DNA from 4 places in the Sporosarcina sp. E16_3 genome. Region 2 is predicted to be linked to each of the others. Evidence: riboswitches for the same ligand, from Rfam matches in the RefSeq annotation. Region 2 holds a riboswitch; each other region holds the start of a gene.
The links. Region 2 has a riboswitch for S-adenosylmethionine ahead of I2483_RS14120 (bifunctional homocysteine S-methyltransferase/methylenetetrahydrofolate reductase). Riboswitches for the same ligand answer to the same signal wherever they lie in the genome.
Positions count from the first base shown of each region.

Region 1: linked by a shared signal. The riboswitch ahead of metH (methionine synthase) and the one ahead of I2483_RS14120 (bifunctional homocysteine S-methyltransferase/methylenetetrahydrofolate reductase) in region 2 are both predicted to bind S-adenosylmethionine.
Region 3: linked by a shared signal. The riboswitch ahead of I2483_RS11085 (methionine ABC transporter ATP-binding protein) and the one ahead of I2483_RS14120 (bifunctional homocysteine S-methyltransferase/methylenetetrahydrofolate reductase) in region 2 are both predicted to bind S-adenosylmethionine.
Region 4: linked by a shared signal. The riboswitch ahead of I2483_RS07740 (O-acetylhomoserine aminocarboxypropyltransferase/cysteine synthase family protein) and the one ahead of I2483_RS14120 (bifunctional homocysteine S-methyltransferase/methylenetetrahydrofolate reductase) in region 2 are both predicted to bind S-adenosylmethionine.

Region 1 is NZ_JADPRX010000014.1:27,075-32,715, reverse strand. Features, by position in the region: gene I2483_RS10080 (hydroxymethylglutaryl-CoA lyase) at 1-515, opposite strand, end outside; gene I2483_RS10075 (acetyl-CoA C-acetyltransferase) at 592-1,776, shown strand; gene I2483_RS10070 (YqkE family protein) at 1,796-2,047, shown strand; gene I2483_RS10065 (hypothetical protein) at 2,106-2,273, opposite strand; gene I2483_RS10060 (alpha/beta-type small acid-soluble spore protein) at 2,270-2,542, opposite strand; gene I2483_RS10055 (DUF3139 domain-containing protein) at 2,975-3,394, shown strand; SAM riboswitch class I at 4,337-4,441, shown strand; gene metH (methionine synthase) at 4,652-5,641, shown strand, end outside.
Region 2 is NZ_JADPRX010000025.1:22,708-28,348, reverse strand. Features, by position in the region: gene metE (5-methyltetrahydropteroyltriglutamate--homocysteine S-methyltransferase) at 1-111, opposite strand, end outside; gene I2483_RS14120 (bifunctional homocysteine S-methyltransferase/methylenetetrahydrofolate reductase) at 157-2,028, opposite strand; SAM riboswitch class I at 2,187-2,295, opposite strand; gene I2483_RS14115 (hypothetical protein) at 2,652-2,849, shown strand; gene I2483_RS14110 (ABC transporter substrate-binding protein) at 3,294-4,244, opposite strand; gene I2483_RS14105 (iron chelate uptake ABC transporter family permease subunit) at 4,359-5,360, shown strand; gene I2483_RS14100 (FecCD family ABC transporter permease) at 5,357-5,641, shown strand, end outside.
Region 3 is NZ_JADPRX010000016.1:59,012-64,652, forward strand. Features, by position in the region: gene I2483_RS11065 (dicarboxylate/amino acid:cation symporter) at 1-546, opposite strand, end outside; gene I2483_RS11070 (MetQ/NlpA family ABC transporter substrate-binding protein) at 697-1,566, opposite strand; gene I2483_RS11075 (MetQ/NlpA family ABC transporter substrate-binding protein) at 1,640-2,500, opposite strand; gene I2483_RS11080 (methionine ABC transporter permease) at 2,569-3,237, opposite strand; gene I2483_RS11085 (methionine ABC transporter ATP-binding protein) at 3,230-4,255, opposite strand; SAM riboswitch class I at 4,547-4,652, opposite strand; gene I2483_RS11090 (thioredoxin family protein) at 4,706-5,005, opposite strand; gene I2483_RS11095 (toprim domain-containing protein) at 5,020-5,361, opposite strand; gene gcvH (glycine cleavage system protein GcvH) at 5,437-5,641, opposite strand, start outside.
Region 4 is NZ_JADPRX010000009.1:32,700-38,340, forward strand. Features, by position in the region: gene I2483_RS07735 (homoserine O-acetyltransferase family protein) at 1-102, opposite strand, end outside; gene I2483_RS07740 (O-acetylhomoserine aminocarboxypropyltransferase/cysteine synthase family protein) at 133-1,422, opposite strand; SAM riboswitch class I at 1,548-1,663, opposite strand; gene I2483_RS07745 (glycerol-3-phosphate acyltransferase) at 1,809-2,444, shown strand; gene I2483_RS07750 (aspartate aminotransferase family protein) at 2,506-3,864, opposite strand; gene I2483_RS07755 (CoA-acylating methylmalonate-semialdehyde dehydrogenase) at 3,905-5,368, opposite strand; gene I2483_RS07760 (PucR family transcriptional regulator) at 5,519-5,641, shown strand, end outside.

The sequences.
Region 1 (5,641 bases), on a different contig from region 2:
TCGTCTGCACCCATGTCGACAAACCGTTTACATAGTGCAACGACATCCTCTATTTCTATCTTCCCTTCATACGGACAATAAAACGCAGTTGAAATACAAGCCCGTATAAAAATGTCATTTATTTTTAATCTCGCAAAGACGGGCTGGAGCGCATCGATGCTGTCATCTGTTGAACGGTTAATGTTTTTCATGTTAAATGTATTGCTCACCCCAACGAACACGGCAATACTAGTCGCGCCAGCTTCAATTGCAAGCTCGGCACCTTTGTCATTCGGCGCAAGGACGAATTGCCTGCCGACCTTCTTTGATTTTTCTACAATTGTTTTTGCATCCGCCATTTGCGGCACCCATTTCGGTGAGACAAACGAAGTTAGCTCCATTTCTTGAATGCCCGCCCCTTGTAAAGCTTCAATAAATGCTAGTTTGTCGTTTTCGGCGACATGTTTCTTTTCGTTTTGTAGTCCATCACGTGGACCAACCTCGATTATTGTAACGTTATTTGGTAAAATGAACATATCATCCCTCCTCTAGTATATTGTAATGAAGGGATGCATATACAGGCAACTTAAATAAGGGAATGGGGGAAAAGAAATGTCGAAAGAAATCGTAATTATCAGTGCGGTTCGTTCTGCTATCGGATCGTTCCTTGGTTCATTGAAAGATATACCGGCAACAGATCTTGGGGCGACAGTTATCAAAGAGGCATTAAAACGTGCAGGGGTAGCGCCAGAGAGCGTTGACGAAGTGATCATGGGGAATGTCCTACAGGCGGGATTAGGTCAAAATCCGGCGCGACAAGCGGCCATAAAAGCGGGACTACCTGAAACCGTTCCTGCTCTGACAATTAACAAAGTATGCGGTTCTGGATTAAAAGCTGTGCATCTTGCACGTCAAGCAATTATTGCAGGAGATGCGGATATTATTGTTGCAGGCGGTATGGAAAATATGAGCCAAGCCCCTTACATAATGAAAGATGGCCGAGAAGGCTTTAAAATGGGGGACCAAAAAATTATCGACAGTATGATCTCTGACGGACTATGGTGTGCATTCAATGATTACCATATGGGCATCACGGCAGAAAATCTTTGTGATCGCTATTCAATTACACGTGAAGAGCAAGATACATTTTCGGCAACATCGCAGGCAAAAGCTGCGGCGGCAATTGAAGCCGGAACTTTTGCTGAAGAAATCGTTGCGATTGAAATTCCGCAGCGTAAAGGTGATCCTATTATTTTCGATCAAGACGAATACGTCAAAGCCGGAACAACTGCAGACAAGCTCGGTAAACTTCGACCAGCATTCAAAAAAGATGGCAGTGTGACAGCGGGGAATGCTTCAGGCATTAACGACGGCGCAGCAGCATTTGTCATCATGTCGAAAGAAAAAGCTGACGAGCTTGGCTTGACACCACTAGCAACAATCGTAGCCAATGGTAATGCTGGTGTGGATCCTTCGGTTATGGGTCTGGGCCCTGTGGAAGCAGTTAAAAAAGCGCTCACTAAAGCCAATATGCAACTATCCGAGATTGATTTGATTGAAGCGAACGAAGCATTCGCAGCACAGTCAATCGCAGTCGGAAAAGAACTGGAATTTGACGCATCAAAACTTAATGTCAACGGCGGTGCAATCGCACTTGGCCATCCAATCGGGGCTAGTGGGGCACGCATCCTAGTGACACTTCTTCACGAAATGAAACGTCGTGATGTGAAATCCGGACTTGCCACGCTATGCATTGGTGGGGGTCAAGGTGTCGCAACCATCGTTACACGACCATGAACGAAAGTAGGTGAAATAAATGGCGAAAAAACGTAAACAAACTACACCACAACCGAAAAAAAGGGCTAACGAAGGATCTGTATATTCCGATGCACTTGATGATGATATTCTTGAGAAATTGAAAGCGGCAAAAAAGGCATTGTCAGCTGTTGAAGAGACGAAAGAAGAAGAACGCCAAGAGCAACTTCGCCTTGAACGCAAAGAACGTGAGAAAAACAAAAGTTTTGGGGAACTACTCAAAGAGTTCGGAGATACTGGATCGAAGTTTTAAAATGGAGCACCGGCTGCAACTTGGCTGGTGCTTTTTTAGGTGCCAAACAGTCCAACCATTATGTTAGAGTCCAACGAACGCGGTGATTTCCAACCATTGTACCGAAGTGTCTAACAAACGCAGTAGAGTGTCCAACCATTTTGCTGAAGTGTCCAACAAACATGACAAACTGTCCAACAAATAAAAAACGCTGCCCCATAAGTTGCGGGACAAGCGTTATTTTCATTTCTTCGCCATCCGCTCTTGCGCCATTCTCACCATTTCTTTCACCATATTACCGCCAATCGGGCCACCGATTTTCCCCGCCTGTTCCGACGTTAGTTTTCCGTTATAGCCCTTCGTCAGTGGAATGCCTAGTTCCTTCGCAATTTCGAATTTCACGTTGTTAGGTTCAGATTTATCCACGTCGTAGCCTTGGGCTTGCATGACGTCCGCTTTCAGCCGATCTAATGCTTGTCGTGCACCTGGCACTAAAATTCTATTATTTCTAGCCATTTTATCTCCTCCAGTAAGCTGTAGTGTTCCCGAAATAAATCAAATTACAACCGCAAATTGATGAAATAACAACTGTTAATAAATTTTCCCCATTCAGTTCAGTAGTACAAAACACAAAATAACAAATCAAATAACACAATAATTAACTAGATTTCAGCAGATGTTTCACACCATTTCTAGTTACTAATTAGCACCGTATGTAGTGGTGCTTTTTCATTTCTTGAACTTATCAGATATCTAAAGTTAAAACTTATCTTTAAAAGGTTTTATTGGATATATATAGTATAGAGGGTAAAGGAGATTGATACGTAGTCATTTCTAATTCACGTTATTTTTAAAAAATGAAACTTAATATTTGCTAAAACGTATTAATAAAAGTACCGTTACTCAACGACTCTACCAAAATACGGAATTTGCCTAGGGGGAAGTTTGATGAAAAAGAAAATCTTTAGAGTGATTGCTTTAAGTCTTAGTGTGCTTATTATCATCATAGGAATCACTTTAAGTCTTTTTTACGTGTTGAACAATGGTAATCCTATTACAAAATATATAGCAGACAAAAAAGTGCCGACATATTTGTCGGAAAAGGGATATGCAGAAGAAGAGATAAATGAATCTCACTTTATAGAACCAAAACACACTATAAACAGGAAGTTTTTTCACGGTCACTATAGGGTAGTTTTCAAAGATGAAACAGATATAACGTATTATTATGGAATCACAAAAATAGGAAACAAGGTAAAACAGTTTTGTGAGAAAGATAAACTAACTCCCGCTGGAATTACTGAAATTGTCCAAGATGAAACTAAACATAGCGAAAAAAATTGCACCAATTCACTTAATCGGTATTAGCAAAAGGGCAAGTTTGGTCCTTTTTACATATTTGCATTTTCAAGTTTTTGGGTTGGTAAATATCATCTTTTCTCTCTCGATTATCCTTCAATTTAACCACTAAATTAGCAGTGGTTTTAACACGTTATATTCACCTTAGAATATTTATTGCAAGGTGATTGCTTCTTCTGTCAATCCAATTGTAAAAACGAGTGTGATTTATATGTAAACATTGTTGTATAGGCATTTTAAAGACCGCTAATTCAGAATCGAATTAGCGGTCTTTAAAATGCTTTAATTTGAATTCTGTACCACTCCACTGAACGGGTTACAAACTAAGAGGATCATGCTTTTTTTATTCCCCGATAAAAAGGGGGTGCACTCGGAAAATTTGATAGTTTTTTTCAATTACACAAACTGTTCTTCCTGACGAATAATAATGAAACGCTCGTCAATGCAGTTTGATAGGGCTGACTCAATTAGCCATTCGGGCCATGCAGACGCAAGATGGTTGGTACGCAATCCGCTTTTTTGAAGTCAGTCTTCAAGTTGCACTTCCACAAAAAATGGTACGTTTACTGCTTGGTTAACACATAAAGATTGGAACCTGATAACGTGGTTCTAAAAAAGTGTACCTGTCGCCAGTAAAGCAAATTTTCCGCCAAGGCTGTGCAGTTCATCGTCAGAATCGCCTGTAGGTTACTCGTCTACTAAGGTCCATCCTCCGGTAGTTCCGCCTTGTAATCTAACTATACCCGCACTGATTTAAGATAAACCAATTTTAATAAAAGAATTTTATTGATTCATTGGATAGTAGCGATAGAAGGTTAGAAAAAATGATAAGGATGATTGAATCAACTGTCTATCCGAGGAGAAAGAAGATTCCCTATCTTATGAAAATAGGCTTGACTGAAACAGACTATCAAGTTACGATACACTTACTAACTAAAACTGAATAGTGAATTCTTATCAAGAGAAGTTGAGGGACTGGCCCTATGACGCTTCAGCAACCAGCCGTCAGGTGAGGTGCTAAATCCAGCAGGCGAGCGATGTCCTGACAGATGAAAAGGAACGAATTAGATATCGTAAGCCTTCTTTTCATAGAAGGTTTTTTTGTGATTTTGCAGGATAAGTAGAATAGGTTTACTAGAGAAACTAAAGCTGCAAAAGGTATTTTAGTAGCTAATACATAATCACGTTTTTCATTCGAAATGGCATGTTATTGAAATTTATTCACCATTACAACTAAATTCACGTACAGAGAGAGAGAGATCAGCTATGTCGACTCACCTAATTAAAGAGGAACTTCAAAAAAGAATTCTTATCATCGATGGAGCAATGGGAACGATGATTCAAAACGCGAATCTATCTCCGGAAGATTTCGGTGGGGAAGAATATGATGGCTGTAATGAATATTTAAATATCGTTAATCCAGTCGTTATTGAAACGATTCATCGTGGTTATTTAGAAGCGGGTGCCGATATCATTTGTACGAATACGTTCGGTGGAACGCCAGTTGTGTTGAATGATTATGATCTTGGAGACCAAGCACATGACATTAACTTCCGCGCCGCACAATTTGCGAAGAAATGCAGTGCTGAATTCTCTACAGATGAATGGCCACGTTTTGTAGCAGGTGCAATTGGGCCAACGACGAAAACGCTATCTGTCACAGGTGGAATTACGTTTGACGAATTGACACAGGACTTTTACATACAAGCAAAAGCATTAGTTGAAGGCGGAAGTGACTTAATTTTACTAGAAACTAGCCAAGATATGCTGAACGTCAAGGCCGCTACAATTGGCATTAAAAAAGCGTTTGAAGTTACGGGGATAGAACTTCCAATTATGATTTCAGGAACAATTGAACCGATGGGAACGACGCTAGCTGGCCAAAGCATTGAAGCCTTCTATATTTCCATTGAGCATGTTAAACCACTTTCTGTAGGCTTAAACTGTGCAACTGGACCCGAATTTATGAGGGATCATATCCGCTCGCTGTCAGAGATATCGGATGGCTATGTTAGCTGTTATCCGAACGCTGGATTACCAGATGAAGAAGGGCATTACCATGAATCGCCCGAATCACTTTCTAAAAAGTTAAAGGGTTTTGCAGAAAAAGGTTGGTTAAATGTGGTGGGTGGATGTTGCGGAACGACTCCTGCACATATTCGAGCACTACGAGAAGCGGTGAAGGATTTGGCGCCACGTAAGCCGGCGGAATCAAGTCGTGGTCATGTTTTATCTGGGATTGAGCCCCTTCAATAT
Region 2 (5,641 bases):
TAGCTGTTCTTCTGAAGTTGCCCCATTCCAAAAACTTTCCAACGCCCTTTTCCATTCACGTTTTCCACCAATTCTTGGATACCCACTAATTGAACTTTGTACTTTTACCATTGTATGTTAGCCCCTTTATTTTTTATTTTATTTTTTCAATCCATTTTAATACACGACACTCTTGGTTTGAATCACCTCCCTTGCTACAATCGCGTCCACTTTACCGTGTATATATTCCGTCAACTGTACAGTCATGTCATAGCGCATAAAGGGAGTGATTAAATAGATGCCATGAAAATGCTCAAGCGCCACATCAATCAATTCCTTAGAAACCTCTAAACCTTCTCTCGTAGACTGCTCACGATTCCCATCTAACAAAGCCATTCTTGCACGTACTTGATCCGTCAACTTAATGCCAGGTACCTCATTGTGTAGAAACTCGGCGTTTTGCGACGAGGTCAGCGGCATAATTCCAATGTAAATTGGCGTCTCAATATGTTTTGTCGCCTCGTATACTTCAATAATCTTCTCCGCGCTATAGATAGGCTGCGTGATAAAATAGTCGGCTCCAGCTTCTATTTTTTTCTCTAATCTTTCCACGGCGCGATCTAAATGCCGCACATTCGGATTAAAGGCCGCTGCCACAGTAAAGGACGTCTTCTGTTGCAATGACTTCCCAGACTTGGAAATGCCTTCATTGAATTGCTTTATGAGTTGGATCAATTCAAAAGATGTCATATCGAATACAGACGTTGCTCCGGGGAATTCACCGATTTTTGTAGGATCCCCCGTAATTGCCAATAACTCAGTGATACCTAATGTGTGTAATCCCATGAGATGTGACTGCAATCCAATTAAATTGCGATCACGACACGTAATATGGACAAGAGGCGTTGCACCAATATTTTGTTTAACAAGTGACGCCATTGAAGCATTACATATTCTTGGTGTTGCCAATGAATTATCGGCCAATGTAATGGCATCCACACCAGCATCCTTTAACGCCTGCGCCCCCTTAAAGAACTCACTCGTATTTAAATGTTTGGGTGCATCAAGTTCAACAATTATCGAATGCCTTTTTTTCACTGTTTCAAGCAATGTTGGCAGTTTCGATTCCTTTGACGGTGACTCTACAATCCCTATTTCCGCTTCCTTCTTTTCAATAAATTTCTCTTGAATCGGTTCACGATTTGTAAGTCCCTTCACAAGTGCACGAATATGTTCTGGCGTCGTACCACAACATCCACCTATTAAACTGACCCCTTCTTTTCGAAAATTCATTGCTAATTTCTCAAAATATTCAGGCTCATTTTCATAAAACAATTTCCCATCCTTATATCCTGGATAACTAGCATTTGGATACACTGAGAGTAATGCACGCTTCATTAATGGAACCGTTTCTAAAGATTCAAGCATATGATGGGGACCGAGGCGGCAGTTGACACCAACGATATCCGCGCCTAGATCTTCCAACTGTTGCAAAGCATCCGCTAGCTCCAACCCATTTTGAAGTACCCCAGCTTCATGCATCGAAACGTTCGTAATAATTGGGATATCTGTCTCCTCACGTGCAATTTTCAGCACCGTTGTTAATTCATCAAAATCGTAATAAGTTTCTAAAAGTAGGCCATCCACTCCTTCTAGAAGTAGGCAATACAATTGTTCCCTAAAGCTGCGCTTGATTTCCTCCTCGGTACCAATGGATGTTCGAGACCCATGAATACCCCCGATAGTCCCTAGGATGAACGTATCTTTACCAGCGGCTTTTTTGGCAATTTGGACTGCTGCTTTATTTATTTTTTTTACACTGTCCTCCAAACCATAACGTGCTAACTTAATATAATTGGCGCCATACGTATTCGTTTGAATAATATCCGCACCTGCCTCTATATAGGCCCGATGGATGTGAAGCACTTGTTCAGGATGCGTCAAGTTCAGCTCCTCAAAACATAGATCCACACCGTGTGTATAGAGAAGAGTTCCCATTGCTCCATCACCAATCAAAATGCGTTCTTTCATAGTCTCTACTAAATTCATTACTATCACTTACTCCTTTCACTTTCCTCGAGTCCCGCCCCAAAACTTTTTCCTCGTTCTTTAAAATAAGTTACTTATTGGAATAAATTATTAAAATAAAAAAGAGCCTCTTCCTGTGTTACATAAAGGAAGTAGACTCTAAATCTGAATAAGTCTTCTCCTCATCTACCAAGTCGTTTTATCGACTTGCTGGAATTAGCACCATGCCACAAAATGGCGGTTGCTGAGGTGTCATCGGGCCAGTCCCTATACCTCTCTAGATAAGAAAAACTATTAAGTTGGTTTTGCTTCGTTACGTTATTACAGACTTTACATCATTGTTGGAAAATTAGCAACACATTTACATAAATTAATTAATTGTTTCATAGTTTCAGTTTGTTTTTTCACCCAAACACCCTAGTTACTTGAATAGGATTTTGCTATCCTTGATATAATTAATCAAGTCCCCTCAGCTACACTCACCGATTTCATTCAAGAAAAAGAGAGCTGAACGCACATAACAATATTACGACTAATGACCACCGTCCCCACCATAACCCTGCATATAATAAACTATAAGAACAATAACGAACGACCAGTATACTCAGTTGTTGTTCCCATCAAATTGAAGGGAGGTCATTGACTTGAAAACTTCCTTAGGCATCTGGATTGGTTGGCTAGCAATAATTTTAGCGGCTGCAGGGTTCTTTTATGCACCTTATTGGTTAGGTGGTGGCGCACTCGTTTTAGGCTTAGTCTGTTTAGCTTCTCCACAAAAAGCATTGGCATGGATTTCAATCCTGCTTGGAGCCATTGTGATAGTAATTACGATGTTCCAGTAGCTGGATCATTAGTGATAGTTCAAGGCGTGTTTGGGTTCCCCACCATACATGCCTTTTTTATTTCATTTGATTTGTATGCTTGCGATCTATTATGTAGTTTGAAATAGAGAATTTCATTGAATTCGCTACAGCGCTAGGGGATGCCTCCCGCGCTAAGCCAAGCAGCTACGCCGCCTTACAAGGGCTCCGGCTACCCCTTGTAAGGCGCCTTCGCTCAGTTTATTATAGGTATTTCATTTGTTCAACATTTATAGTTAACTTTTTCGCAGTCCAGCCACATGAACGGGACCCCAAAACGTCGTTTGTGATAAAGTATCATAAAAAAGAAGCGGTGGAAAAGTAAATTATGTATAAGAAAAAAGCCCTGTGAAGCGAGTAAACATCGCATCACCAGGCTTTTTTCTGTTTCGACTTTTTTTGTTATTTTATTTCATTTCATTAATATTACTTCCTCAAGAAGTAATCCTCAATATCATCTAGCATTAAGTTCGCTGCTAAAACACCACCAGCAGTGTTCCAAATGATATCATTTACTTGTGAGACGTTTCCACTTTTCGCGACATTTAGATTTTTAAATAGTGGATCCTCAATCCAGTCGTTTGTAAGCTTCGTTGCTTCGTTATCCCCAGTTTCATAAGTAAAGTAAAAGAGTACATCCCCGTCCATTGCAGGAATCCGTTCTTTCGTAAGACCTTTTTCAGCAAAATCATCCACATCTTGTCCATCTGCACGCGCAAATCCAAGTTGATCTAGAATCACACCTGAGAAGGAATCTTTATGGTAAATGCGTACATCTCCCGCCATAAAGCGAACCATTGATATTTTTTTCTTCGTTTGGTCCCCTAATTCAGTTTTGATTGTTTCAACGCGATTATTATATGCACCTAATACCTCATTACCTTTTTCTTCTTGATTTACTGCTTTCGCATACAATTTAAAGTTTTCCTGCCAATCCCCGCGAAGTGTTTCTGCAAAAACAGTTGGGGCAATTTTACTTAACTGTTCGTAAACTGCTTCATGGCGCATTTTATTCCCGATGATCAGATCTGGTTTTAAAGATGCTATCTTTTCTAAACTTGGTTCTGATTCAACACCCACAGATTCAGTACCTGTCATGTCCATATGATCATACCAAACTTTTTCAGCGGGTGATTGAACTGCACCTACAGGCTGAATTCCCATTGATAGAAGGGCTTCAGCCCCTTCATTTGTTAAGATTACGATACGTTTTGGTGTTCCTTTTACATCTGTACTCCCCATTGCATGCTCGACAGTATATGATTCCACATCAGCTGGTTGTGCACTCTCACCTGAATCTTTTGACTCCTTAGTAGCCCCACAAGCCGCTAATACAAGAATACTCATAATAAATATGAGGGATATTATTTTTCGCATGTTCATTTTTCCTCCTGTTAATTGAGAATGAAAATCATTTACACTTAGTATCCTATATGCTAATATATTTCATGTCAACAGTTAATTGAAAATAATTCTCAATGAAGTGAGGAAATCATGATACATACATCAAGGGGTAAGTGGATTGCTCTTATCATAAGTAGTTTAGCTTTCATTCTTTGTTTTTTTTCAAGTATTGTCTACGGCTATACAGATACAAGCTGGTCCACCGCCTTTTCCGCACTTAAAGAAAATGATGGATCAACTGCACATCTCGTTATCCAAAATGTTCGCTTACCACGTGCATTAATTGCTGCAGCTGTTGGAGCTTGTTTAGCCATTTCAGGAGCAATTATGCAATCCATAACGAAAAACCCATTAGCTTCTCCGAGTATTTTAGGCATTAATGCTGGAGCTGTTTTTTTCGTCGTAATTGGGGTCGTCTTCTTCCAAGTACAAAGCCTTCAATCCTATATGATGTTTGGCTTAGTCGGGGCCGCTGTTGCATTCGCTATCGTCTTTATCTTAAGCAGTATCGGCAGAGAAGGGTTAACGCCAATGAAACTCGTATTGGCAGGAGCTGCTGTATCCGCTCTATTCTCATCTATGACGCAAGGGTTCTTAACCATTAATGAAGCAGCACTCGATCAAGTATTATTTTGGCTAGCGGGTTCCGTAGCCAATCGGCCTCTCGAATTATTAATGACAGGGTTACCTTATATGATGATTGGATTGCTTGTGGCTTTTGTAATGGCGAAACAAATGAACCTTTTGGCAATGGGAGATGATGTTGCATCTGGATTAGGTCAGAATGTTATTCTAGTGAAACTCGTCTTTTCTCTCATCGTTGTTGTGTTAGCAGGAATTTCAGTGTCTATCGCGGGTCCTATCGGTTTCATCGGAATCATTATTCCTCATATCGTTCGGTCATTCGTCGGGATTCAACACCAGTGGGTATTTCCGTTTTGCGCATTATATGGTGGGATGCTACTTCTCGTATCCGACATTGCAGCACGCTATGTTATTATGCCAAAGGAAGTCCCAGTCGGAGTAATGACCGCGTTAATAGGTGTTCCATTCTTTATTTATGTAGCTAGAAGGAGATTTGGGGCATGAAAAGTAAAGTGACAGTTCGAATAGGAAATTCTATTTCATTTATTTTAGATAAGAAATCTTTGTTTACAACGATGATTGCAACGTTACTTTTAGGGTTAGTAGCTATTCTATCGATGGGTTCTGGTGAGTTTTTCATCTCACCTTTAAATGTCCTAAAAGTTATTTTGGGTATTGGTGAATCATTTGATCAAACGATTATCTTTGAATTCCGGCTCCCTCGTATTATGATGGCCATTTTAGTTGGAATTGGCTTAGCGACTGCGGGCGCCATTTTACAAAGT
Region 3 (5,641 bases), on a different contig from region 2:
AAGCGGAATAATGACGAATGAAATCACTTTTTCAATCAACACATTGAATTCATCAAACACAGCAAGCATTGATTTACTACCAATGGAAGCCATCCCGATTCCAAGAACGAATGCTAGAAGAAGTGCCGACATAACGCCCATTATCGGTGTCATTTCAATCGTGAAAAATGATTCTGCCGCTGCTCTGCCCGCATTTTCAATATCATCATTACCAATACTTCCGATAAATCCAGGCAGTATTGCCGTTGCTGCAAAGAATGCAAGGATTCCGGCTACGATTGTCGAAAAGTAAGCGAATCCTGTCGCCAGACCAAGAAGTCTACCTGATCCTTTACCAAGCTTAGCAATTCCTGGTGCGATAAATGCAACAATGATTAGTGGTACTACAAAATTCAAAAAGCCACCGAAAATCATATTGAATGTAGCAGCAAGACTGACAAACCAATCTGCAAAACCCTCACTAATTTTCGGTATAACTAAACCGAGTCCGACCGCTAGTGCAATGGCAATAATGATACGCCAAATTAGACCAATTTTGAGCTTCAAAACCATATCCCCCTATGATAATTATATGTATTTAAGAAACAACGATACCATAATGTTTTTGCTATTGGAACATCTATTTGTGATTAACATCTATTGGAAAACAGAAAAACTCCACCGAGTTCATAATCATCGGTGGAGTTTTCTTCATACTTATTTTACCGGAACGACTGTGCCGCCCCATTCTTTAATAATAAAGTCTTGAATTTCTTTCGTCTTCAATACTTCAATCAATGCTTTGATCGATTCTTTATCTTCATCGCCTTTTCTAACAGCGATGATATTTACGTAAGGTGAATCCGCGTCTTCGATTGCAATAGAATCTTCAATCGGATTCAAGCCCGCATCGATTGCAAAGTTCGAGTTGATCAACAATGCATCACCTTCATCATTTGCGTAAAGTTGCGGCATTAGTCCAGGTTCGTAGTTTGCATCAAATTTAATGTTTTTAGGGTTTTCAACGATATCGTTCAGTTCAGCAGCTGTTTTATCTATGCTTTCGTCAAGTTTGATAAGTCCTTTTGATTCAAGCATTGCAAGCACACGTCCGTGATCCGAAACTGAGCTACTCATTAATATCGTCGCACCATTTGGAAGTTCATCAAGTGATTTATACTTTTTCGAATAAACACCGATTGGTTCAATATGGATACCGCCTGCATTCACAAAGTCGTATCCGGCATCTTTGATTTGCAACTCTAGATAAGGAATGTGCTGAAAGTAGTTTGCATCAAGGTCGCCAGATTCAAGATCTTTATTCGGCAACACATAGTCTTGATAGGTTTCGATTTGAAGATCGTAACCCTTTTCCTCCAATAACGGTTTTGCTTGTTCAAGGATGATTGAATGCGGTGTATTGGAAGCACCGACAACAAGTTTAGTTAATTCTTTTTCCCCGTTGCTATCGTTATTGTCTTCTTTGCTTACATTATTACTGTCGCTCGCATTTTTTGTTCCTGTTCCGCAAGCTGCAAGTGCAAGTACCAGTACTGCTAATAAAATTCCTGTAATAAGTTTTTTCATTTCACAATCTCCCTTTTTCTATGATGTTAATCTGGATGACAGGTAAAGCGGGTTGTCCACTTTCATCATCAAATCACTTAACTGGAACGACGTCGCCGCCCCACTCTTCAAGAATAAAGTCTTGAATCTCTTTCGATTTCAGTACGTCAATCAAAGTCTTGATCGCTTCAGTATTTTCATCGCCTTCTCTTACTGTGATGATGTTCGCATATGGAGATTCTGTCGCTTCAATTGCAATCGAATCTTCAACCGGATTCAAACCTGCATCGATTGCATAGTTTGCGTTGATAACAACTGCATCACCCTCATCATTTTTATACAATTGCGGTAAAAGTGATGGTTCGTAATTCGCATCAAACTTTAGATTTTTTGGGTTTTCTACAATATCTTTCACTTCAGCTTTTACTTTGTCTACTCCATCAGCCAATTTGATTAACCCAGCTGACTCTAGCAAAGATAGGACACGGCCATGTTCAGCTACTGAGTTACTAAAAATAATAACAGCACCTTCTGGAAGTTCTTCGATTGATTTATATTTCGTTGAGTACACAGCCATCGGTTCGATATGGATAGCCCCTGCATTCGCAAACTTATAACCATGGTCAATTACTTGTTGGTCTAAATAAGGTATGTGTTGGAAGAAGTTTGCATCCAAATCACCAGATTCAAGATCTTTATTTGGCAAAACATAATCTTGGTATGTTTCAATGACAAGTTCAATGCCCTTTTCTTTCAATATCGGTGCTGCTTTTTCTAAAATAATTGCGTGCGGTGTGTTAGATGCACCAATGACGATTTTCGTTTCTTCAACTGTTTCTTTGACAGCTTTATCTTCACTACTTACATTTTTATCGCCGCTGTCGTTTTTCGCACCGCAAGCTGCCAATGCAAATACCAGTACTGCTAATACTATTCCCCCTAAAAGCTTTTTCATAATTATTTCTCCCCTTTTTCTCTGTTTTTTATGATTTACAGGCAAGGCCTGATGTTACTGTACTACTATTATCTCTTGTCAAATTTCCTCACCGCGAAATCCCCGATGAATTGAATGATGAAGACGATAATTAAAATAGTGATTGTTGCAACAAGTGTAACGTCCTCACGGCTACGCTGGAATCCATCTAAGTACGCGAGTGTCCCCAGACCACCTGCGCCGATAATCCCCGCCATCGCGGTATACCCAACGAGTGCAATGGCCGTTACAGTAATTCCCGAAACAAGTGCAGGCATTGATTCTGGTAATAGGACTTTAAAAATAATCGTCCTCGTTTTAGCTCCCATTGACTTCGAAGCTTCAATTACACCTTTATCAATTTCCTGTAATGCAATCAACACCATTCTTGCATAAAATGGTGCCGCCCCAATAATAAGAGCCGGCATCGCTGCATCCGGTCCGCGCATTGTGCCAAGAAGAAATTTCGTAAACGGAATAAGCAAAATGATTAATATGATAAACGGGATGGATCTAAAGATATTGACGAATGCCCCTGAAATAATATTGACCAACTTATTCGACCACAGTTGACCGGGACCAGATAAGAAGAGCAAAACGCCAAGTGCTAATCCTATAACGAATGTTAAGATTGTCGAAACTGTAGTCATATAAAGTGTTTCCACTGTTGCTTCCCACATTTTAGTCCAGTCGACATTCGGAAAAAGGTTTTCAATCATTACCGATCACCTCCGTCTGAACATCATTTTCATGAAGATAGTGAATTGCTTCCTCAATGATTACCGAATCGCCAAGGAGCTGAAGTATGAGTGTGCCGTATGCTCCGCCATGTGTATGAGAAATATTCCCTTGAACGATATTGACATCGACAGTGAATTTCCGAATAAGACTCGCGAGCACAGGCTGCTCTGTTTTCTCTCCTACAAAAACAAGCTTGATAAGCGTTCCAGAAGGAAATTCTTCTTTAATATGCGCCATTGCCTGCTTCGCTTCTATTGGCTCTGTCACTTGAGAGACAAATCGCTTCGTAATCGCTTCCTTCGGCGATTGGAATACATCAAGGACATCCCCCAACTCAACAACTTTCCCTGCTTCCATAACTGCAACTCTGTGGCAAATTTTACGGATAACGTGCATTTCATGTGTAATAAGAACAATTGTCAGTCCAAGTCGTTCATTGATGCCCGTTAAGAGATCAAGTATCGAATCCGTCGTTTCTGGATCAAGGGCTGAAGTCGCTTCGTCACAAAGAAGGACTTCAGGGTCGTTTGCAAGCGCACGGGCAATCCCTACGCGCTGCTTCTGACCTCCGGACAATTCGGATGGATACGCATTTTCACGACCACTCAAACCGACTACTTCAATCAATTCCGCCACTTTCTTTTCACGCTCGACTTTTCCTACACCCGCTATTTCAAGAGGGAAAGCGATATTTTCCCTTACTGTTCTAGACCACAGTAGGTTAAAGTGTTGGAAAATCATACTCACTTTTTGTCGTGCTTCCCGCAGTTCTTTACCTTTGATTGCTGATATTTCTAGACTTCCTATTTTCACACTGCCCGATGTCGGCATTTCAAGACCGTTCAGTAGTCGGATCAACGTACTTTTTCCTGCCCCGCTGTAGCCGATGACTCCAAAAATCTCACCGTCAGCAATTTCAAGCGATACATTTTCGACTGCAGAAATACTTCCTGGCCCTTCACCGAATCTTTTATTAATATCCGTTAAATGAATCATCTATTTCACCTCTAAAAAATTGTTTTGTTACTAACTCTGTCTAGCTTCAGGCGCCAGACGCTCGGGTCATAAGTCAGCCCAGCTATGCGGTAGTTCGCCGCTACGCCGTTCTGCCTTATGCCTGTCGCATCTAAGCAGGCGCCTTCCGCTTGGGCCTGCAGGAGGCAGGTCATGCAGCCTTTGCCGCAGGACGCGGCGCTCTTTGGCTGCGATCCCTTTAGAATACAAAAAAGCCTTCCTGCAGACGGGCAGAAAGGCTTAACGCTATATTAAAATAAACGTTTGTCCAATCTCTCATCTTTCAAAGCTTACGCTTTGTGTGACTTGGCACCATTTCACTTTCGTGACGGTTGCCGGGCTTCGCAGGGCACTATCCCTCCACCTCTCTTAATAAGAGTGACTATTCAATTGAATGTTAATACGTAGTATATCAGTACTATACATCCGTTGTCAATCTATTTTTTCTAGTAGATACGGAACTGACTGAAACGCATATATTTTATGGATTACAACGCCATCCTTTTGTATAAGAAGGCAAGGAACGCTTTCGATTTCATAGTCAATTGCGATGTTTTGTACATAATTCAAATCTGCTTTCCCAATTGGTATTTCCGGTCTCATGACGTTAATAACGTTCATCATTTTAGAAGCGACCGCACATGTTCCACACATCGGTGTATATAAATAAAACGCTGCTACTGAAGACCCTTTCAAAGCCGTCTCCCATTGTTCGCGTGTCCAAGTTTCCATTAATTCTACATCCTTTAAATTAGAAATTCCGGTCGAATTTTAAAATTCGCACCTTGTAGTATTGTAGCTAACACTTTATACGGTGTTGTCTCCACTTCTCGGTAAACCTTTTCCGTGTACAAATGGATTGCCGCTGGGAACTCTCTTTTGAATAATATGCGGGTCTTTTCTCCATCTTCATCCGCATCAACGAAGACGAATAGTTCATGTTCTTCGTAAGGTGCAAGCAACTCTTCAAGCCGATAAGGACTTACTGTGCCGTTCGTACAAATAATCTCGACAGGCTCAATAAGTATTCGTGCCAAACGCTTCTTATCCGAACCACCTTCAACGATAATTACTCTTTCATCCGACACAAGATGCCTCCTCTATTGCTCTGTTCTATATAGAGATGCAAAAAACGCCGGAAAAATACCGGCGCCTTGTTTTAGTTATTCTCCGACAGTCATTTTTTCATACGCTTCAGCTGACATAAGTTCGTCTAGCTCAGAAACATTTGAAGGTTCAACGACGATCATCCATGCGTTTTCATACGGTGATTCATTGACGAATTCAGGGCTATCTTCAAGTCCTTCGTTCACTTCAATGACTTTACCGCTGATAGGTGCATAAAGTTCAGATACTGTCTTAACTGAC
Region 4 (5,641 bases), on a different contig from region 2:
TCTATCCAGACTGCCTATTCTTTCATAAGCAAGCTGTACATTTTCTAAGACGACACCGGATTCCAATGTCATGTTACCGATTTCTACAATTCCCGTCTTCACGATTGTCACGCCCTTCCTTTTACCCGAAAATCATACCGTTACTGGTACTGCTAGTTCAATCGCTTGTGCAAGGTCTGCAATAATATCTTCTACAGATTCAAGCCCAACCGATAGTCTGATCAATTCTTCTGTTACGCCCGACTTTTCCAAGTCTTCAGGTCCAAGTTGCTGATGCGTCGTTGAAGCAGGATGAATAATCAGCGATTTTGCATCCCCAACGTTCGCAACATGCGACCAGATCTTAACGTTATCAATTACATTTCGGCCTGCATCGCGTCCACCTTTAATACCAAATACAATAATGGAACCGAAACCGTTTTTCAAGTACTTTTTCGCAAGGTCATAAGATGGATGATCTTCGTTGCCTGTATATGTTACCCATTCAACAGATGGATGTTTCTTCAAGAACTCCGCTACCTTAACGGCATTTTCATTATGCCTTGTCACACGCAGGTGCAACGTTTCAAGTCCTTGGAGGAAGTTGAATGCACTATCCGGATCTAAGCAAGGCCCGAAGTCACGCAAGAGTTGAACGCGTAGTTTAGTCGCAAATGCCGCTGCTGCTGTATCAATTCCGTAACGAAGACCATGATATGATGCATCCGGCTCTGTGAAGCCAGGGAACCTCCCCTGTGTCCAATCGAATGTTCCGGCATCAACAGCAACCCCACCGATTGTCGTACCATGCCCACCAATCCATTTTGTAGCAGAATGGATGACAACATCCGCACCGAACTCAATAGGATTCGAACCATATGGCGATGCAAATGTACTATCTATGAGAAGCGGAAGACCATTTTCATGCGCAATGTTCGCAACCGCTTCAATATCAAGAACATGAAGACCCGGGTTACCGATTGTTTCTGCGAATACGGCTTTTGTTTTATCTGTAATTGCTACACGGAAATTTTCAGAATCTGTTGCGTCGACGAATTTTACATTAATTCCATATCGCGGTAGCGTAGTGGCGAATAGATTATACGTACCACCGTATAAGTTGCTTGCTGCAACAATTTCATCTCCGGCCCCTGCAACGTTCAAAATGGAAAATGCAATAGCCGCCATGCCAGAAGACAATGCAACTGCCGCCGTACCACCTTCAAGAAGCGCAATACGCTCTTCAAAAACTGCAACAGTCGGATTTGTGATGCGTGTGTAGATATTGCCTGCTTCTTGTAGTGCAAATAATTTTTGAGCGTGCTCTGTATCACGGAATACAAAAGAAGAGGTTCTATGAATTGGAACTGCGCGTGAACCTGTTACAGGATCAGGTTTTTGTCCACCGTGTAGAAGAATTGTTTCGGGTTGAAGTTTTGTCATTTTCATTACCTCCAGAGTTTTTTTAGATGGATACGATTGTGATGTACGGAGGCGTTAGGGGTATTTTCGGAATAAAAAATAACCCCCTTCGCTTAAGAAGAGGGTTACGCTTTCGCTTATTCCTCCCCTTATCTTTCAGACCGTTCGCACGAATCTGTAGGAAGTAGCACCTTTGCAAGTTGGTGACTTGCTGGTTGCCGGGCATCGCAGGGCCTATTCCCTCCGCCGCTCTTGATAAGAGTTTGTGATATTCAGTTTTCCATCTTGTGACATAGTATAGTAGATATCTCAATACTTTGTCAATAGTTTATTGAACAATATTTCTGAAACTTGTGTCTATGTAGAATGTTACACTTAATCTATCGCCATTTTAGGAGGAATTTGATATGTGGTTGTGGGTTGTAGGCGTGCTCTTTTGGGGATATGCAGTCGGTTGTCTGCATGGGTCAGTTATCGCGCAGAAAATATCCGGCGTTAATTTGAAAGAAACTGGTGTAAAAAATGCCGGCGCTTCGAATGCGACCATTGTTCTTGGAAAGAAATTCGGCGCACTTGTTGCAGTAATTGATATCGGAAAAGGTGCGGCAGCTGTCTTACTTGTGCGTTATTTCGCAGATAACGCGGGACTTCTAGGAGACATTTTAGCCTCACTTTTATTCCTCGCAGGTGCAGCAACCGTAATTGGGCATAACTTCCCGTTTTATATGAACTTTAACGGCGGTAAAGGAACCGCGACAATTATTGGTGTACTGCTCGCCATCGACTGGCAGATTGGACTCATCGGTTTTGTATTATTTGTCGTCGTAGCGCTAGTAACAGACTTTCTCGTGTTCGGTGTACTGATGCTCTACCTGACGCTTATCGCGATGGCAGTGTGGACGGACGGATACTGGCCGGTCGTGATAGCAACTCTGTTATTTGCAATTGCGGTTTGGAAGCATATTGAGAATTTCCAACGGATGAAAGAGCGTAGTGAGAAGCGGGTTTCGACGGTGTTTAAAAAGAATAAAAGTAAAAACTGAGAGCCCCTAAATAGGAGGTTCTCAGTTTTTTATTTAGCAGGATAAAAAGTATTCCCCTAACTCATTCGTTTTCACTGAACACTCTCTTCATAACCGCAATAATAAAGTCCACATCTTCATCCGTACAAGACAGCGGTGGGCTGAGCGCTAGAATATTGTTATACCCAGCAACTGTATCGCCGTTCCTTCCTATAATAAGTCCATTCGCCTTACATTCGCCAATGATTTTCGCAACACGGGCATTTGTAGCAGGTTCTTTCGTTTCTTTATTCTCCACAAGTTCAATGCCTAACAAGAATCCAAGCCCGCGGATATCTCCAACAAACGGATGATCCTTTAAGCTTGCCAACTCTTTTAGGAGACGCTCGCCAAGCTCAGCCGACCGTTCAACAAGACTTTCTCTCTCAATGATTTCTAGATTCTTCAACGCGACTGCACAAGCCGCTGGATTCCCACCAAATGTATTAACATGGCGGAAATGACTGTTACCTTCACCTGTATCGAACTTTTCATAAATATCTTTTCGAATAGCCGTAACTGATAATGGCAAATAAGCGCTCGTTAGTCCTTTTGCCATCGTAATAATGTCCGGTTTTAAATTAAAATGCTGATGACCAAATTCTTTCCCAGTCCGTCCGAATCCACAAATGACTTCATCAACAATAAGCAGCACACCGTGGCGTGTACAGATTTCCTGGACTTTCTCCAGATAAATCGGATGTGGAATTAGGATTCCACCACCTGTAATAAGCGGTTCCATAATAATTCCAGCGATTGTTTCCTTCTGTTCCCAAATGATCTTTTCTTCAAACTCTTGGGCGCGTTGTATATTGTATTCTTCAATTGACTGTCCCGCAGGTCTACGGTAATTGTCCGGAGGTGCAATGTGCAAGAATCCTGGCGCTAGCGGCTCATACTTGTATTTCCGCAGTGATTGACCCGTTGCAGCCAATGCCCCCATGGAGCTTCCGTGATACGCACGGTAGCGGGAAATGAATTTATAGCGTGACGGCTCCCCGTTTTGTTGATGGTATTGACGCGCAAGTTTAAATGCTACTTCGTTCGCATCAGACCCGCTGTTTGAATAAAAGATTTTATAGTCGCCGCCAAGCATTTCATTCAACTTTTCAGCAAGTAAAATCGCTGGTTCGTGACTTTGAGTCATCGGTGTATAGGCCATCTTTTTCATCTGATCATAGGCAGCTTGCGCTAGCTCCTCACGACCATAACCAACGTTTACACACCATAACCCAGACATTCCATCCAAGTAACGATTGCCGTTATGGTCTGTAATCCAGGCCCCTTCCCCACTCTCCACTATCATCGGTGGATTCTTTTCATTATAGGAAGAAATATGGTGCCAAACGTTTTCCCGGTCCTTTTCAACTAATGATTTCGTAGTCTCTTTTGCTGTAGTCATTTCCTCTACTCCCTTCTATTTTCACAATTAATTCTTAGTATTAGTGACGCGCAGTCAACATTTTTTTACGTGTGTAAAACTCAATCCCATCGCGACCATTCGCGTGCAAGTCACCGTAGAATGATTTTTTATAGCCAGAGAACGGGAAGAACGCCATTGGAGCTGGAACACCAAGATTCACGCCAAGCATCCCCGCATCAATTTCTTCTCTAAATTTTCGGATTGCACTTGCACTATCTGTAAATAAACAAGCCCCGTTTGCAAACTCTGATTTGTTCGCAAGTTCAATTGCTTCATCTAATGTATCCACTCGTACAATAGACAACACCGGAGCAAAAATCTCTTCTTTCCAGATTTTCATTTCCTGAGTGACATTGTCAAAAATCGTCGGGCCGACGAAATAACCGCCTTCCGAAGTAGACTTATCTTCACGGCCATCACGTAATAGTTTAGCACCTTCCGCAATACCTGATTCGATGAAACCGAGTGTCTTGCCTTTATGTGAATCTCTAATAACAGGTCCAAGGAAAATCCCTTCTTCTAGTCCATTACCAATCGTCAGTTTATTTGACTCATCTACTAGTCTTCCGACAAGTTCATCTGCAATATCACCTACTGCAACGACGACTGCACAAGCCATACATCTTTCCCCTGCAGATCCGAAAGCCGCGTTAATAATATTGGTGACCGTCAAATCCATATCCGCATCCGGCATAACAATTGTGTGGTTTTTCGCGCCTGCTAATGCTTGGACACGCTTACCATTTGACGTTCCAGTTTTATACACATACTCAGCAACTGGCTGTGAACCTACGAACGACACGGCCGGAATATCTGGGTGATTTAGAATGCCATTTACGATTTCATGCGCACCATGAACGATATTGAAAACACCGTCAGGCAGACCCGCTTCATGCAATAATTCAGCAAGACGGTTCGCCAAGAGTGGCGTCCGCTCTGAAGGTTTTAGGATGAACGTATTTCCACTCGCGATTGCAAGAGGGAACATCCAGCAAGGCACCATCATAGGGAAATTGAACGGTGTAATCCCACCAATTACTCCTATCGGATAGCGGTACATACCCGATTCAATGTTCGTTGCGATATCAGGGAGCTGATACCCCATCATTAACGTTGGGGCTCCAGCAGCAAATTCGACACACTCAATCCCACGCTGTACTTCGCCGTACGCTTCAGCATAGTTTTTACCGTTTTCAAGCGTAATAATTTTCGCTAGTTCTTCCCAGTTCTCTACTAACAACTGCTGATATTTAAATAGAATTCTTGAACGTTGAGGTACGGCAACTTTCTTCCACTTTGCAAATGCAGTTTTCGCTGCCCCTACCGCATTATTCAAATCTTCTAGCGTCGAAATAGGAACTTCGGCCAAGATTTCTCCTGTCGCTGGATTTGGTACCTCTTCATATTTATCTGTCGTTGATTTTACCCATTGTCCATTGATGAAATTTGTTAGCGTCTTCTTTTCTACCGCTGTTATTATCATTTTCATTCCTCCAATTCTATTGTCCTTGCTAGTTGAGGCTATTTTAGTTAGACTTCTAAATATAGTTTACAAATAATTTGAATTGTTTTCAATTTACACTTTGTCTAATCATTAGACGTTTATTTTGACGTTATGGAGGTCGTAACTTATATGAATAAATTAAAGCTAACCGTCCGCGATGTTCTGTCACGGGACTCTTTCAAACACGCGAAAGTCGTTGCAGGAAAAGAAGGATTGAACCGGCAAGTAAAATGGTCTCATGTATTAGAGGTA